3 regions of the Oerskovia sp. NPDC057915 genome follow, and region 2 is predicted to be linked to each of the others. Evidence: predicted binding sites of a transcription regulator. Region 2 holds the regulator's gene; each other region holds the start of a gene.
What was found. The regulator HrcA, encoded in region 2, represses chaperone genes, less so after heat shock. The targets are predictions, from matches to a motif close to TTNGCACTCGNNNNNNNCGAGTGCNAA.
Positions count from the first base shown of each region.

Region 1: groL (chaperonin GroEL) is a predicted target of HrcA. The motif match lies at 2,118-2,144, and genes of this name have one in related genera.
Region 3: groES (co-chaperone GroES) is a predicted target of HrcA. The motif match lies at 3,002-3,028, and genes of this name have one in related genera.

Region 1 is NZ_JBHVOS010000023.1:4,697-9,433, forward strand. Features, by position in the region: gene ACFVQ3_RS15120 (phytoene desaturase family protein) at 1-489, shown strand, start outside; gene ACFVQ3_RS15125 (glycoside hydrolase family 15) at 608-2,062, opposite strand; gene groL (chaperonin GroEL) at 2,299-3,933, shown strand; gene ACFVQ3_RS15135 (isochorismatase family protein) at 4,602-4,737, shown strand, end outside.
Region 2 is NZ_JBHVOS010000001.1:268,683-273,419, reverse strand. Features, by position in the region: gene ACFVQ3_RS01265 (16S rRNA (uracil(1498)-N(3))-methyltransferase) at 1-497, opposite strand, end outside; gene dnaJ (molecular chaperone DnaJ) at 500-1,612, opposite strand; gene hrcA (heat-inducible transcriptional repressor HrcA) at 1,728-2,744, opposite strand; gene ACFVQ3_RS01250 (MFS transporter) at 2,940-4,400, opposite strand; gene ACFVQ3_RS01245 (DUF3097 domain-containing protein) at 4,533-4,737, shown strand, end outside.
Region 3 is NZ_JBHVOS010000015.1:25,813-30,549, reverse strand. Features, by position in the region: gene ACFVQ3_RS11400 (class I SAM-dependent methyltransferase) at 1-392, opposite strand, end outside; gene ACFVQ3_RS11395 (glutamate--cysteine ligase) at 535-1,671, opposite strand; gene ACFVQ3_RS11390 (SAM-dependent methyltransferase) at 1,675-2,973, opposite strand; gene groES (co-chaperone GroES) at 3,177-3,473, shown strand; gene ACFVQ3_RS11380 (WhiB family transcriptional regulator) at 3,778-4,065, opposite strand; gene ACFVQ3_RS11375 (MerR family transcriptional regulator) at 4,277-4,737, shown strand, end outside.

The sequences.
Region 1 (4,737 bases), on a different contig from region 2:
GCCGCAGCCGAGGCCGCGGTCGCGGCCGGCACGCACGCCGAGCGTCCGATGGTTCTCGTGAGCGACCCGACGGTCGTCGACCCGTCGCGCAGGGTGGGGGACCTGCGACCCCTGTGGACGTACGCGCACGTCCCCGCAGGCTCCACGCTCGACGTCACCGAAGCCGTCACGGCGCAGATCGAGCGCTTCGCGCCCGGCTTCCGCGACGTCGTCGTGACCTCCCGCTGCGTCCCTGCCGCGCGGATGAGCGAGCACAACGCCAACTACGTGGGTGGGGACATCGCCGCGGGGGCGGTCAGCCTCTGGCGGGTGATCGCCCGCCCGACGGCGCGCCTCGACCCGTACGCGACCGGGCTCGACGGCGTCTACCTCTGCTCGGCCTCCACACCTCCCGGACCCGGGGTCCACGGGCTCGGGGGTTGGTACGCGGCGCGACGCGTCCTGCACCGGGAGTTCGACGTGCCGCACCCGCCACGACTGGCGCCCTGACGCTGGGAGCGGGAACGGGCCGGGAACCTGAACGGCCCGGGCCCACGGGGCGGGCCGGATCGCCCGTGAGGGCCCGGAGGAACTCGGGACTCCGGCGCCGGACGCGGCCGCGCAGCCCTCAGGGGAGCGCGGCGCCCGCCGCACGCTGGTCCTCGAGCTCGACCAGCGTGAGCACCACGAGCGCCGAGCTCCACGTGAGCGGGGCGACCGCCGCGGGGGAGCCGTCCGCGAGGACCTTCTCCGGGATCGCACCCGAGGCCGTCCGATGGGTGTCGAGCCAGTCGAGCCAGCTCTCCGCGGCCTCGACCTCGCCGGTCGAGGCGCCGGCCAGCGCGAAGAGGGCGGTCTGAGGCGTCCACGAGATGCCGTCGGCGCGCCAGCCTGCTCCCGGCGCCACCCCGCCCGCGGGTCGGAGCATCGACATGACCGACGACCGCCACGCGTCCTGCGCACCGGCCAGAGCAGAGGGCTGGAAGGGCGGCAGCGCGAACGTCGTCGCCGCGTCCTGAGGACCGCCGGACGCGTGCCGCGGGTAGCCCTGCGGGCCGAAGCGCTCCTCGACCGCCGTCCGCAGGCTCGTTGCAGCACGAGCGGCGTCGGCCGCCGGCGCCCACTGCTCGCCGTCGGCGTAGATCGAGCGGGCCGCCTCGAGGCCCGCGAGCAGGGGGGCCGCGGTGCCGAGCGTGAGCTCGGTCGGGTGGACCTCCCAGTAGTCGCTCGACGGCGGGGGCAGCGAGGTGTCCTCGTCGAGGATGCTCAGGACGTAGCCGGTCGACGCGTCGACGAGCGGCGCGAGCCGCTCGCGTGCCGCCGCACGGTCCTGGGGGTCCGTGATCTCGTCGAGCACCGTCCAGGCCGACCACAGGGCCCACCCGTTGCCGTCGGACTGGCTGCCGCGGTCGTCGGGCACCCCCGAGGCGTCGGGCCGGTAGCGCGCCTGGAACGACCCGTCGGGCTCCTGGACCGACCGGAGGAAGTCCAGCACTCGCAGGGCGTCGTTCACATGCCCGGTCCGCGCGTAGGCCGCGGCCGTGAAGGACGCGTCCCGCGGCCACACGAAACGCCACTTCGGGGACGGTGCGGCGAGCGAGGCGCCGTTCTCGAGCGTCAGGGCGTGCAGGTCGAGCAGGGCGTCCTGGCCGAGCCCGGCGAACCGGGTGCCGTCGCCCGGGACGTCGCCCTCGGCGAGCCAGGCCCGGGAGGCGTCGGCGGCCCGCTCTGCGGCCTCCGCGTCCAGGAGGCGGCCTGGCGCGAGGGGCGAGCCGGCGATCACCGTCAGACGGTCGACCTCGCCGTCTGCCGCGTCGAGGCCGTCGGCAAGCAGCGAGGGGTCCACGGCGGCCGGGTCCAGCACGCGGCTGCCGTCGAGGTAGGTGGCCGCCATGCCGTCAGGGAGGCGGAGGAGGGAGTCGTCCCCGGCGGTCGCGACCCCGTCCTGGTAGAGGTCGACGTGCACGTCGGTCGGCAGCGGGGCCGGAGTGGCGCCCGCGGTCACGAGCACCACGACGGGGGCGATCGCTGCTCCGAGCACCGCCAGTCGCCACCGCGTCGTCGCGAACCTCACAGTGCGCATCCTAGGACGAGCCGGACGCCCGCCGTTCCGCTGGGGGCGATAGCGGGCTCCCGGTCTTGCACTCGCACCGGCCGAGTGCCAATAATGGCGTTAGCACTCTCGTCATGAGAGTGACAGTTTTCTCTGGTCGTCAGGTGAGGCCCGCGAGTCGGCGTGACATGAACGTCGGCGTGCGCGAGCCGTCCGTCGCGGGCGCCGACCGACCGTCACACGCCACCAGCGGAGGATCAATCCCCATGGCAAAGATCATCGCCTTCAACGAGGAGGCTCGTCGCGGGATGGAGCGCGGGCTCAACGTCCTCGCCGACACCGTGAAGGTCACGCTCGGCCCCAAGGGCCGCAACGTCGTCCTCGACAAGAAGTGGGGCGCGCCCACCATCACCAACGATGGTGTGAGCATCGCCAAGGAGATCGAGCTCGACGACCCGTACGAGAAGATCGGTGCGGAGCTCGTCAAGGAGGTCGCCAAGAAGACCGACGACGTCGCGGGTGACGGCACCACCACCGCGACCGTGCTCGCCCAGGCGCTCGTGCGCGAGGGCCTGCGCAACGTCGCGGCCGGCTCGAACCCGATCGCCCTCAAGCGCGGCATCGAGAAGGCTGTCGAGGCCGTGACGGCCCAGCTGCTCGTCGCCGCCAAGGACATCGAGACCAAGGAAGAGATCGCCGCCACGGCCGCGATCTCGGCCGGTGACCCCGCGATCGGCGAGCTCATCGCCGAGGCCCTCGACAAGGTGGGCAAGGAAGGCGTCATCACCGTCGAGGAGTCGAACACGTTCGGCCTCGAGCTCGAGCTCACCGAGGGCATGCGCTTCGACAAGGGCTTCCTCGCCCGCTACTTCGAGACCGACCCCGAGCGTCAGGAAGCGGTCCTCGAGGACCCGTACGTCCTGATCGTCGAGTCGAAGATCTCGAACGTCAAGGACCTGCTGCCGCTGCTCGACCAGGTCATGAAGGCCGGCCGCAGCCTCCTCATCATCGCCGAGGACGTCGAGGGCGAGGCCCTGGCCACCCTCGTGCTGAACAAGATCCGTGGCACGTTCAAGTCCGTCGCCGTCAAGGCTCCGGGCTTCGGCGACCGCCGCAAGGCCATGCTGCAGGACATCGCGATCCTCACCGGTGGCCAGGTCATCTCCGAGACGGTCGGCCTCAAGCTGGAGACCGCGACCCTCGACCTGCTCGGCCAGGCTCGCAAGGTCGTCGTCACCAAGGACGAGACCACGATCGTCGAGGGTGCCGGCGACGCCGACCTCATCGCGGGTCGCGTGAACCAGATCCGTTCCGAGATCGAGAAGTCGGACTCCGACTACGACCGCGAGAAGCTCCAGGAGCGCCTCGCCAAGCTCGCCGGTGGTGTCGCTGTCATCAAGGCCGGCGCCGCGACCGAGGTGGAGCTCAAGGAGCGCAAGCACCGCATCGAGGACGCCGTCCGCAACGCGAAGGCTGCCGTCGAGGAGGGCATCGTCGCCGGTGGTGGCGTGGCCCTCATCCAGGCCGGTGCCGTCGCGTTCGAGACCGCCGCGATCACCGACCTGGTCGGCGACGAGGCGACCGGTGCGCAGATCGTGCGTGCCGCGATCGACGCCCCGCTCAAGCAGATCGCGATCAACGCCGGTCTCGAGGGTGGCGTCGTGGCCGAGAAGGTCCGCAACCTCCCCTCGGGCCACGGCCTGAACGCCGCGACCGGCGTCTACGAGGACCTGCTCGCCGCAGGCGTCAACGACCCGGTCAAGGTCACGCGCTCCGCGCTGCAGAACGCCGCGTCCATCGCCGCGCTGTTCCTGACGACCGAGGCGGTCGTCGCGGACAAGCCGGAGAAGAACCCGGCCATGCCGGGTGGCGACGGTGGCATGGGCGGCATGGACTTCTGATCCGTCCGCTCGTGCGGCCGGGTTCCTAGGGACCCGCGCAGCTCGACACGAAGGGCCGTCCGGCCAGGGAGACCTGGCCGGACGGCCCTTCGCCGTTCCCGGGGCGACGGGCTGGATCGCCGAGGGCGACGGTCTGGGCTGCCGATGGCGACGGGGGGGGGCGCCGATGGTGACGTCCATGACCCGCGAGGGTGACGGGCTGGATCGCCGAGGGCGACGCCCACGACCCGCGAGGGTGACGGTCTGGACTGCCGAGGGCGACGAACTGACGGTCGAGGGAACACGGTCGTGACGCAGCGCGCCCTCCTGCGCTGGCAGCCGCAGCTGGGGGAGATGTGACACCCCGCTGGTTCGTCACCCTCAGCGGACCGACACGTCACCGTCGGCGGACCCGCGCGTCACCCTCGGCGGGCAGGGGCGTCACCGTCGGCAGGTAGGCACGTCACCCTCGGCGGGCAGGGGCGTCACCGTCGGCAAGTAGGCACGTCGCCGTCGGCGGGCACGAGCGTCGCCCTCGGCGATCGAGATGGCAGATTGTCGGTATCTGTCCGTTCCGTGGACGGCTCTTCCCAGGCGGGTGAAGTCTGTGCTTAGGTCTACCTCAGTGAGGGAAGGTTTACCTAACTCATTCAACTAACCTGCTCGATACACCTGGCTCTGGGGGGACCATGGGACTGCCGACGATCGCCGCCTACGACGGCCCGGCACCGCACGAGTACCCGAGCAACCGTGTGACGTGGCAGGTCGACCCTGCCCGCGCGGTGCTCCTCGTGCACGACATGCAGCAGTACTTCGTGAACGCGT
Region 2 (4,737 bases):
ATCGCGAGATCCACCCGCGGGAGGCGCGCGCGCCGCGCCTGCTTGGTCGCGGCGCGCACGGTCGCGAGCCAGCGGGCGCGCGACTTGGCCGCCCGGTCGCCGCGCCACACCACGATCGAACGCTCGGCCTGCCACGGGACCACGGCGTCGGCACCGACCTCGGTCGCCGCCTCGATCGCCATCTCGTCGCGGTCGCCCTTCGCGAGGGCCTGGACCAGCGTCACGACGACGTCGGGCGCGGGCTCCTCGACGACCTCACGGACGCGCAGTCGGACGCCCGAGGGCTCGACCCCTTCGATGGTGCACCGCAGGCGCAGGCCCTCGCCGTCCACGACGTCGACCGCCTCACCGACCCCACGCCGCTGCACGACGCCCGCGTGACGCCCCTCGGCGCCGTCGAGCACGTAGAGCGAACCCGCCGGGAAACCCGCGAGGCCGTCCGTGGCCCCGCCGTCCGACGAGCTGCTCGCCTCCGCGAGGAAGACCGGCGCGCTCACGCTCAGCGTCCCGAGAGCTTGTCGCGCAGGCGGGAGAAGACCCCCGGGTGCGCGGCGGACAGACGCGGGTCGGGACGCTCCTCGCCGCGAGCCTTCGCGAGCGAGCGCAGCAGCTCCTCCTGCTCCTCGTCGAGGCCCGTGGGGACCTGGACCTCGACGTGCACGTTCAGGTCGCCGCGACCACCGGTGTGCAGGTGACCGACGCCGAGGTTCTTGAGCGTGACGATCTGACCGGGCTGGGTGCCGGGACGCAGGTCGATCTCCTGCGGGCCGTCGAGCGTCTCGAGCTCGAGGACCGTCCCGAGGGCCGCAGCCGTCATCGGCACCTGGAGCGTGCAGTGCAGGTCGTCGCCGCGACGCACGAAGACCTCGTGGTTGCGCTCGCGGATCTCGACGTACAGGTCGCCCGCGGGACCGCCCGCGGGGCCGACCTCGCCCTGCGAAGTGAGCTTGATGCGGGTGCCCGTGTCGACGCCGGCGGGGACGTTGACCGTCAGGGTGCGACGGCTGCGCACGCGCCCCTCGCCCGCGCACTCGGCGCACGGCTCGGGGATCACGGTGCCGAATCCCTGGCACGCGGCGCAGGGGGCGGTCGTCATGACCTGGCCGAGGAACGAACGGGCGACGCGCTGGACCGTGCCGCGGCCGTTGCACACGTCGCACGTACGGGGCGACGTGCCGGGGCGACAGCACGAGCCGGAGCACGTGCCGCAGATCACCGCGGTGTCGACCTGGAGCTCGCGGCGCGCCCCGAAGGTCGCCTCCGAGAGGTCGATGTCGAGGCGCACCAGGGCGTCCTGGCCGCGGCGTGCACGCGGGATCGGGCCGGTCTGCGCCTGGCCTCCCCCGAAGAACGTCTCGAAGATGTCCTGGAAGCCGAAGCCTCCGCCCATGCCGCCGCCGGCGGCCGACGGGTCCGAGCCGAGGTCGTACTGCTGGCGCTTGTCCGGGCTGGACAGCACCTCGTAGGCGCGGGACACGTCCTTGAACTTGTCCTCGGCGGCCTCGCCCGCGACGTCAGGGTGCAGCTCACGGGCCAGCTTGCGGTAGGCCTTCTTGATCTGGTCCTGGCTCGCGTCCCGGGGCACGCCCAGGATCTCGTAGTAGTCGCTCACAGGTCACTCTCTACTAGCGCACGCCGGTCCAGGACCGGCGACTTCCGACAACACCGTGCGGTGACGACCAGGGTCCGACGACCCGGTCGAGCACGCGCCGGCGCAAGAACCGAACTCATGTGGTCAGGACGCGCGACAGGTACCGCGCGACCGCGCGGACCGAGGCGATCGTCCCGGGATAGTCCATGCGGGTCGGTCCGATCGAGCCGATCAGCGCGACCGAGTCCCCCTCGTTACCGTATCCGCTCGTCACGACCGACGTTTCCGCGAGCCCCTCGAGCTGCGTCTCGTGACCGATGCGCACGCTCACCCCGGACTCCGCAGCCATCTCGGTCAACAACCCGAGCAGCACGACTTGTTCCTCGAGCGCCTCGAGGACCGGTCGCAGGGCGTGCTCGAACCTCATGCCGACCCGGGCCAGGTTGGCGGTGCCGGCGAGCACGATGCGCTCCTCCGACTCCTCGGACAGGGTCTCCTCCACGAGCAGCGCGAGCGAGCGCGCGAGGTCCCGGTGCTCGGGGCGGAACTCCTCGGCGACGTCGGCGAAGCCCTTGCCGAGCTCCGCGAGGCGCTTGCCCGCCGCGACCGCGTTGAGCCGCGTGCGCAGCTCGGCGAGGGTGGCCTCGTCCGGCGCCTGGGCGACCTCGAGGGTGCGCTGCTCGACGCGGCCCGTGTCCGTGATGATGACCACGAGCAGGCGCCGGTCCCCGACCGGGACGAGCTCGAGGTGCCGCAGGCCCGACCGGCGCAGCGACGGGTACTGCACCACGGCGACCTGGCCCGTGAGCTGGGCGAGGAGACGCCCCGCCCGGGCCACGACGTCGTCGAGGTCCACGGCCTCCGACAGGAACGTCTCGATCGCCCGCCGCTCGGGCGAGGACAGGGGCTTGATCGTCGAGAGCCTGTCCACGAACAGGCGGTACCCCTTGTCCGTGGGGACGCGCCCGGCCGAGGTGTGCGGCTGGGCGATGTAGCCGTCCTCCTCGAGGGCGGCCATGTCGTTGCGGATCGTCGCCGGGGACACCCCCAGGCGGTGCCGCTCTGCCAGGACCCGCGATCCCACCGGCTCCCTCGTCAGGACGTAGTCCTCGACGATCGCGCGCAGCACGTCGAGCCGTCGTTCCTCGCTCATGGACACCTCCTGCCGATCGTCGCGCGTTTCGCACTCTCCACCGTCGAGTGCTAATTCTACGCGGTCGTCGGAGGCGAGGGGCGCGACGTGCACAGTGTCCTCACGGGGTCTTCCCGACCGAGGCGCGGCAGGGGCCGGCCGGGCCCGACGACGCAGCCCGCCCTCCGCCGTCGGGCCACCGCCCGGCACGGCAGGTCAGACCGTCGAGGACACCCCGCCGCGCGGCGCGCCCTGCGCGTGCCGCGCCCGCAGGTCCACGACCGCGACCACGAGCGAGACCGCGACGAGCGCGACCGTGATGAGCATCGCGGTGCTCGCCGCGACGGCTCCGGTCGAGCCTCCCGCCTTGAGCGAGTAGTACGTCGAGAGGACCACGGCGATGCCCATGGCCGACCCCACGCGCTGCCCGAGCTGGAGCATGCTGCCCGCGACGCCTGCGAGCTCGACCGGGACGCGGGCCAGGGTCAGGGTCTGGTTCGGGGAGATGACGGTCCCGCTGCCGATCCCCGTGATCATCATGGTCAGGGCGATGCCCCAGCCCGCGGCCGACGAGTCGTCCCCCGTGGCCCGGATCGCGAGGACCACGCCGCCGAGCCCGACGAGCACCACCACGAGGCCCGCGACCACGAGCGGGCGCCCCCAGCGCGCGACACCGCGCCCCGCGAGCCACGACGCGACGCCCGACGCGATCGCGAACGGCATCCCGATGAGCCCCGCGTGCAGTGGCGTGAAGTGCAGGTCGTTCTGCAGGTACAGCGTCGCGACGAGGAAGATCCCCGTGAACCCCGCGAAGTACGTGATGCCGAGCAGCGTGCCGTTCCGGAACGAGGCGAGCGACAGGACGCGCGGGTCCAGGACCGGGGCGCCCGTGGTGCGCCGGTAGCGCCGCTCCCAGAGCACCGCCGCGACGACCGCGACCGCCCCGAGCGCGAGCCACCACCAGCGCCCGGGGTCGTCGTCCTGGCCCGACGTCGTGACGAACGGGAGCATGACCGCGACGGTCGCGACGGCGATGAGGACGAGGCCCACGGGGTCGAGCCTGCGCGGGCCGGGCCTGTGCACCGTCGCGGGCAGGAACCTGACGGCCAGGGGCAGCACGACCGCGATGATCGGGACGTTGATCCCGAAGATCCACCGCCACCCGTTCTCGTCGCCCGCGACCTGGAGGATCAGGCCGCCCAGGAGCGGCCCGAGCGCCGTCGAGACGCCGATCGTCGCACCGAACATGCCGAACGCCTTGCCGCGCTCGTACCCCGAGAACATCTGCTGGATGAGCCCGATGACCTGCGGGTTGAGCATGCCCGCGCTCACGCCCTGCAGGAGCCGGGCGATCGCGAGCCACTCGTCGTTCGGCGCCAGGCCCGCCGCGAGGCTCGTGAGCGCGAAGCCCACGAGGCCGGCGATGAACAACGTGCGGCGCCCGCCCGCGTCGCCCAGGCGACCGGCCGGGACGAGCGCGAGCCCGAACGCCAGGGTGTAGCCCGCGACGATGAGCTGCAGCTCGGTCGGGCCCGCGTCGAGCGCCCGCTCGATCGACGGGAGCGCGACGTTGACGATCGACACGTCGAGCATCGTGATGAAACCGACCGCGAGGCACAGCCCCAGGACGCGCCACCGCTGGGCGTCGGGCGTGGCCGGGCCGGTCGAAGTGCTCACGGGCCAGTCGTACCACGGCACGTGGGCCCGCACCCGGTGAGCGTCCCCGCCCCGGTACGACCGGAGACGACCTCGGTCGTCGCCGCGCGCCCCTTCCGGGCGCGGGCGCCACGAGCGCCTAGGGTGACGTCGGTGAGCTTCGATCGCTACGGTTCCGACGTCCTGTCCAGCGCGACCCCCGCCCCGGTCCCCCACCGCCGGCGCCCGGTCTCCCGCCCTCAGCCCGCCGAGCGCGGTCTCGTCGTCGAGGACGTCGAGACCGGCTGGGTCGGAGCCGTGGTGCGGGTCGAGAAGTCCGGCGGCATGCACGTCGTCGTGCTCGAGGACCGCGCACGCC
Region 3 (4,737 bases), on a different contig from region 2:
GTCAGGTGGGACCGGATGCCGCGCAGCGCCGCGAGGGCCGTGTCGTCGTCGGGCAGGAGGCAGAACGTGGGCCCCGCGAGGTAGATCGAGCGGTACGTGTGCGGCAGGTCGAGCGACTCCATGCGCTGGTGGTGGAGCGTCACGTCGAGGCCCTGGACGGCCGCGAGCTCGCGGCACCGCTCGAGCATGTCGGCCGACGAGTCCACGCCCTCGACGTCGAGCCCCAGCGAGCGCAGGACAAGGAGCGGGTCGCCGTCGCCGCAGCCCAGCTCGAGGGCCGGCTCGCCCGAGTCGAGCACGAAGCGCGCGTAGCGCTCCGGATCCTCGTAGCCGGACTTCAGGGGAGCGTAGAGCTCGGCGACGATGCCCGTGTAGAAGTCCGCAGGATCCATGCGCCCCATCGTCTCAGCAGGGGCAACGCATTTTCCGGACCGGCGCGCGGGGGCGGCAGGACCGCGAGCGCGCACGGTCGGGCGGCCCGCGCGGGCACCGTGGCGACGTGCGCGGGGTGCCGCGCGTCGCCGTCGGGCGCCTTCAGAGCGGGCGGCCCGCCCGCATCTCCGCGACGAGCGCCCGCACGACGGCGTCGAGCTCGCCCCCGTTGCGCCGCGCCACTGCCCGCTGCCGCTGGTAGGAGGCGCCCCGGCGCAGGATGAGGCGCACGTCGTCGAGCTCGGCGAGGCACCCGAGACGTGCGGCCACCGGTTCGAGCTCGACCAGCAGCTTGCTCACGGCCTCGGTCACGAGCTCCTCGTTGCCCGCACGGTCGAGGATGATGATCGCGTCCATGCCGTAGCGGGCCGAGCGCCACTTGTTCTCCTGCGCGAACCACGCCGGGATCGTGGGCAGCTCCTTGCCCTCGTCGAGCAGCGTCGACAGGTGCTCGACCAGGCAGTGGTTGAGCGCGGCGAGCGCGAGGACCTCGGTCAGGTTGGTCGCGCCGTCGCAGATGCGCGTCTCGAGCGTCCCGAAGCGTGGGGACGGCCGCAGGTCCCAGCGGACCTCGTCGAACTGGTCGATCACGCCCGTGTGCATCATGTCGCCGACGTAGCCCTCGAGCTGCTCCCACGTCTCGAACTGGAAGCCCAGGCCCGCGGTCGGGAGCTGCTGGAACATGAGCGCACGGTTCGACGCGTAGCCCGTGTCCTTGCCGCCCCAGAACGGCGACGACGCCGAGAGCGACTGCAGGTGCGCGAAGTACCCCAGCATGGCGCGCGAGATGGGCAGCACCTTCGCGCGGTCCTCGATCCCCACGTGCACGTGCACGCCGTAGATGAGCATCTGCCGCCCCCACCACTGCGTGCGGTCGATGAGGGTCGCGTAGCGCTCCTTGTCCGTGACCTTCTGCTGGGCCCAGCGCGCGAACGGGTGCGTGCCCGCGCTCATGAGCTCGACGCGCAGCGGGTCGGTCAGGACGCGGATCTCCTCGATCGCGGCCTCCAGGTCGCGGCCGGCGTCGCCGACCGTGCGGCACACGCCGCTCACGACCTCGACCGTGTTGAGGAGCAGCTCCTGGCGGATGTGCGGGTGCTGGGTGCCGTCGGTGGGCTCGACGGCGTCGAGCACGGTCTGGGCGACCTGGCGCAGGTCGCCCGAGTCCTTGTCGACGAGCGCGAGCTCCCACTCGATGCCGACGGACGAGCGCTCGGACCGGGCGAAGGGAAGGTGCACCGATCAGCCCCTCTCTCCAGGTGCGGGGGTGTCCAGGACGCTCGTGCCGTCGGGCCGGGTCAACGGCTCGACGACCAGGACCTGCTGCGATCCGCCGACCCGGGTCAGGACGACGGTCGCCTCCGCGGTACCGCGCAGGTCGAGCTGCTTGCGGAGCTGCTCCGGCACGACGGCCGTGCCCCGCTTCTTGATGGTCAGTCTCCCGACGCCCCGCTCCCGCAGGTACGCCTTGAGCTTCTTGAGGCTGAAGGGCATGACGTCCAGGACGCGGTACCCGGTCGCAAGATCAGCGCCGTCGGCGCTGCCCACGACTGCGCGCGGGGCGGGGTGGTCCGTCGTGACGTATGCGATGGTCCGGTCCAGCAGGCGGCCGCCGAGCTCCGCGGCGGCGTGTGCCACGAGCCCGGCGCGGATGATCGCGCCGTCGGGCTCGTACAGGTAGTGCCCGACGGCGCCGACGTCCGGCACGGGCTCGTCGTCGCCCTGGTCGTGGCGCAGGGTGCGCGACGTCGTGCGCCGGTCGCCGTCCGCGTCGGTCGTGGTACGCAGCACGAGGGCCGTGCGCCCGGGGCCGTCGGGGGCCAGGGGGCCGAACCACAGCGCGGCCTCGACGACGTCGCCGTCGACCGAGACCCACTGCGTCTCGGCGTCGGTGGGCAGGCCCGCGTGCGGGATGCCGGGACCGACCTTGATCCCGACCGCGGGCACGACCGAGCGCAGCGCCCACACGTCGTCGAGCGGGGGAGCGTACGAGCGCGGGTCGAAGATGCGGGTGCCCGATCGCGTGCGCCGGGCCGGGTCGGCGAACACACCGTCGACGCCCTCCGCGACGAGGTCGATGCTCAGGCCGTCGGCGTGGCGGACCTCGGCCTCGGGGAAGTGGCGCAGGTTGACCGTCGCGATCGAGGCGGTGACCTCGTCGATGTCGGTCGCGAGGACCTGGAGCCCCGTCCCGGCGAAGGTCATCGAGTCCGCGCCGATCCCGCACGTCAGGTCGGCCACCTTGGTGACCCCGGCCGCGTGGTACCGCCGCGCGTGGTGGGCCGCGACCACGAGCCGGGTCGCCTGCTCGAGGCCGTCCTGGGTGAAGAGCATGCCGTCGGCGAACGCGTCGAACTTGAGGTGCGCCTTGGCGCGCAGGCGGGACTGGGTGAGGGCCGCCGCGGCGAGCTCGGGGTCGACGCCCTGGGCGCGCAGGCCGGTCGCGAGCACCATGGCCTGGCGCTCGTCGTAGGGCGGGAGCGCGCTGAGGAGCGACCATCCCGCCGGGCTGAGCAGCTTGGTCAGTGCCGACGCGTCCATGCGTCGATCTTTCCACGCCCGGCGCGCGTTGGCACTCGCCTTGACCGAGTGCTAATGCGGACCTAGATTGAGCGTAGGTCGTCCCCACCCCCGGGTGAGGGCGACAAGAGCGACACCCGCCGGTCCGGCACCCGCGACGACGGACGGCAGGCAGCGCTCGACACCTACCCGTTGCAGTTCTCACAGCGAAACGGAGGTCCGACGTGTCGGTCCCCATCAAGCCGCTCGAGGACCGGATCGTCGTGAAGGCCCTCGAGGCCGAGACCACGACCGCATCCGGCCTGGTCATTCCGGACACCGCCAAGGAGAAGCCCCAGGAGGGCGAGGTCCTGGCCGTTGGTCCGGGTCGTATCGACGACAACGGCAACCGCGTCCCGCTGGACGTCGTCGTCGGCGACAAGGTCATCTACAGCAAGTACGGCGGCACCGAGGTCAAGTACGGGGGCCAGGAGTACCTGGTGCTCTCCGCACGCGACATCCTCGCCGTGGTCGTCTCCTGATCTTCTGATCACGGGCTGACGTCCAGCAGCACTGCTGGTGACGAAGGGCCCCGCAACCTGTCGGTTGCGGGGCCCTTCGTCGTGTCCGGTGCCGGCTGGATCTCGAGGCCGGCGCGGGCGCCGGGGACGTGTGGTGGGTGCTGACGGGTGCTGACGGGTGCTGAGGCAACTGACGCTGCTGAAGGCTGCTGACGGCTGCCGGCGGTGGCGGCATGGTCTACGTGGTGCGGTCTGCGTGGTGCGGACCGACTGGACGCGGACCGACTACGCGGACCGACTGGACGCGGACCGACGGGACGACCCGTCAGCCGGTCTTCGCGACGCCGGCCAGGATCGCTGCGCGCTCGTCCTCGCTCAGGCCGCCCCAGACCCCGTAGGGCTCACGCACCTTGAGGGACTGCTCGCGGCACTGCATCATCACCGGGCACGAGGCGCAGATCGCCTTGGCTGCCTCGGCGCGTCGTCGTCGGGTCGAGCCTCGCTCGCCCTCCGGGTGGAAGAACAGGGTGTCGTCCTGGTCACGGCACGAGCCCTGGTACTGCCATTCCCACAGTTCCATGACCGGTCCGGGGAGCCTCGAGATCTCTGTCATGGAGCACAACCTACAAGCGTTGCAGAAGTTGTTCAAGTGGCTGGGGTGGGCAACTTCGTGAACCGGTTCTTGGTGGTCTGCATCGATTTGCGTCTCGGGTGGCGCGAACCGCACTCGTTTCAGGAGTAGTTCAGGCGATCCGGTCATCACGGACTGAGACACGCCGCGTCCGAAGTGGCGAGTGAATGAACCGGTCGGCAGAATCGGGTGCATGACTTCACTCCGGTCCGCCCCGAACCCCGGCGGGCCCCGACGGAAGGCGACCGAGGCACCAGCTCTCGCCGTCGCGGCCGTCGCCAAGAGGCTGGGCGTCGCCCCGGCCACCCTCCGCACCTGGGACCGTCGGTACGGTCTCGGGCCCTCCGAGCACACCGCCGGTTCCCACCGGCGGTACACCGCCGACGACGTCGCGCGGCTCGTCGTCATGCGCCGCCTGACGCTCGAGGGGGTCGCCCCGGTCGACGCCGCGCGCGCAGCGCTCGACGCCGACGAGGCCGAGCTGGCCCTCGAGATCGAGGTCGGGCACAGCGAGGCGGACGACGACGCGGACGACGACGCGGACGACGACGCCGACGGCGCGGACGGCCCCGACGGTGACGGTGACCCCGAGCCGGGCACCGACTCCTCCTCGGCGGCCGACACCCCGCCCGGCGGGGTCCGGCTCCTGCGCTC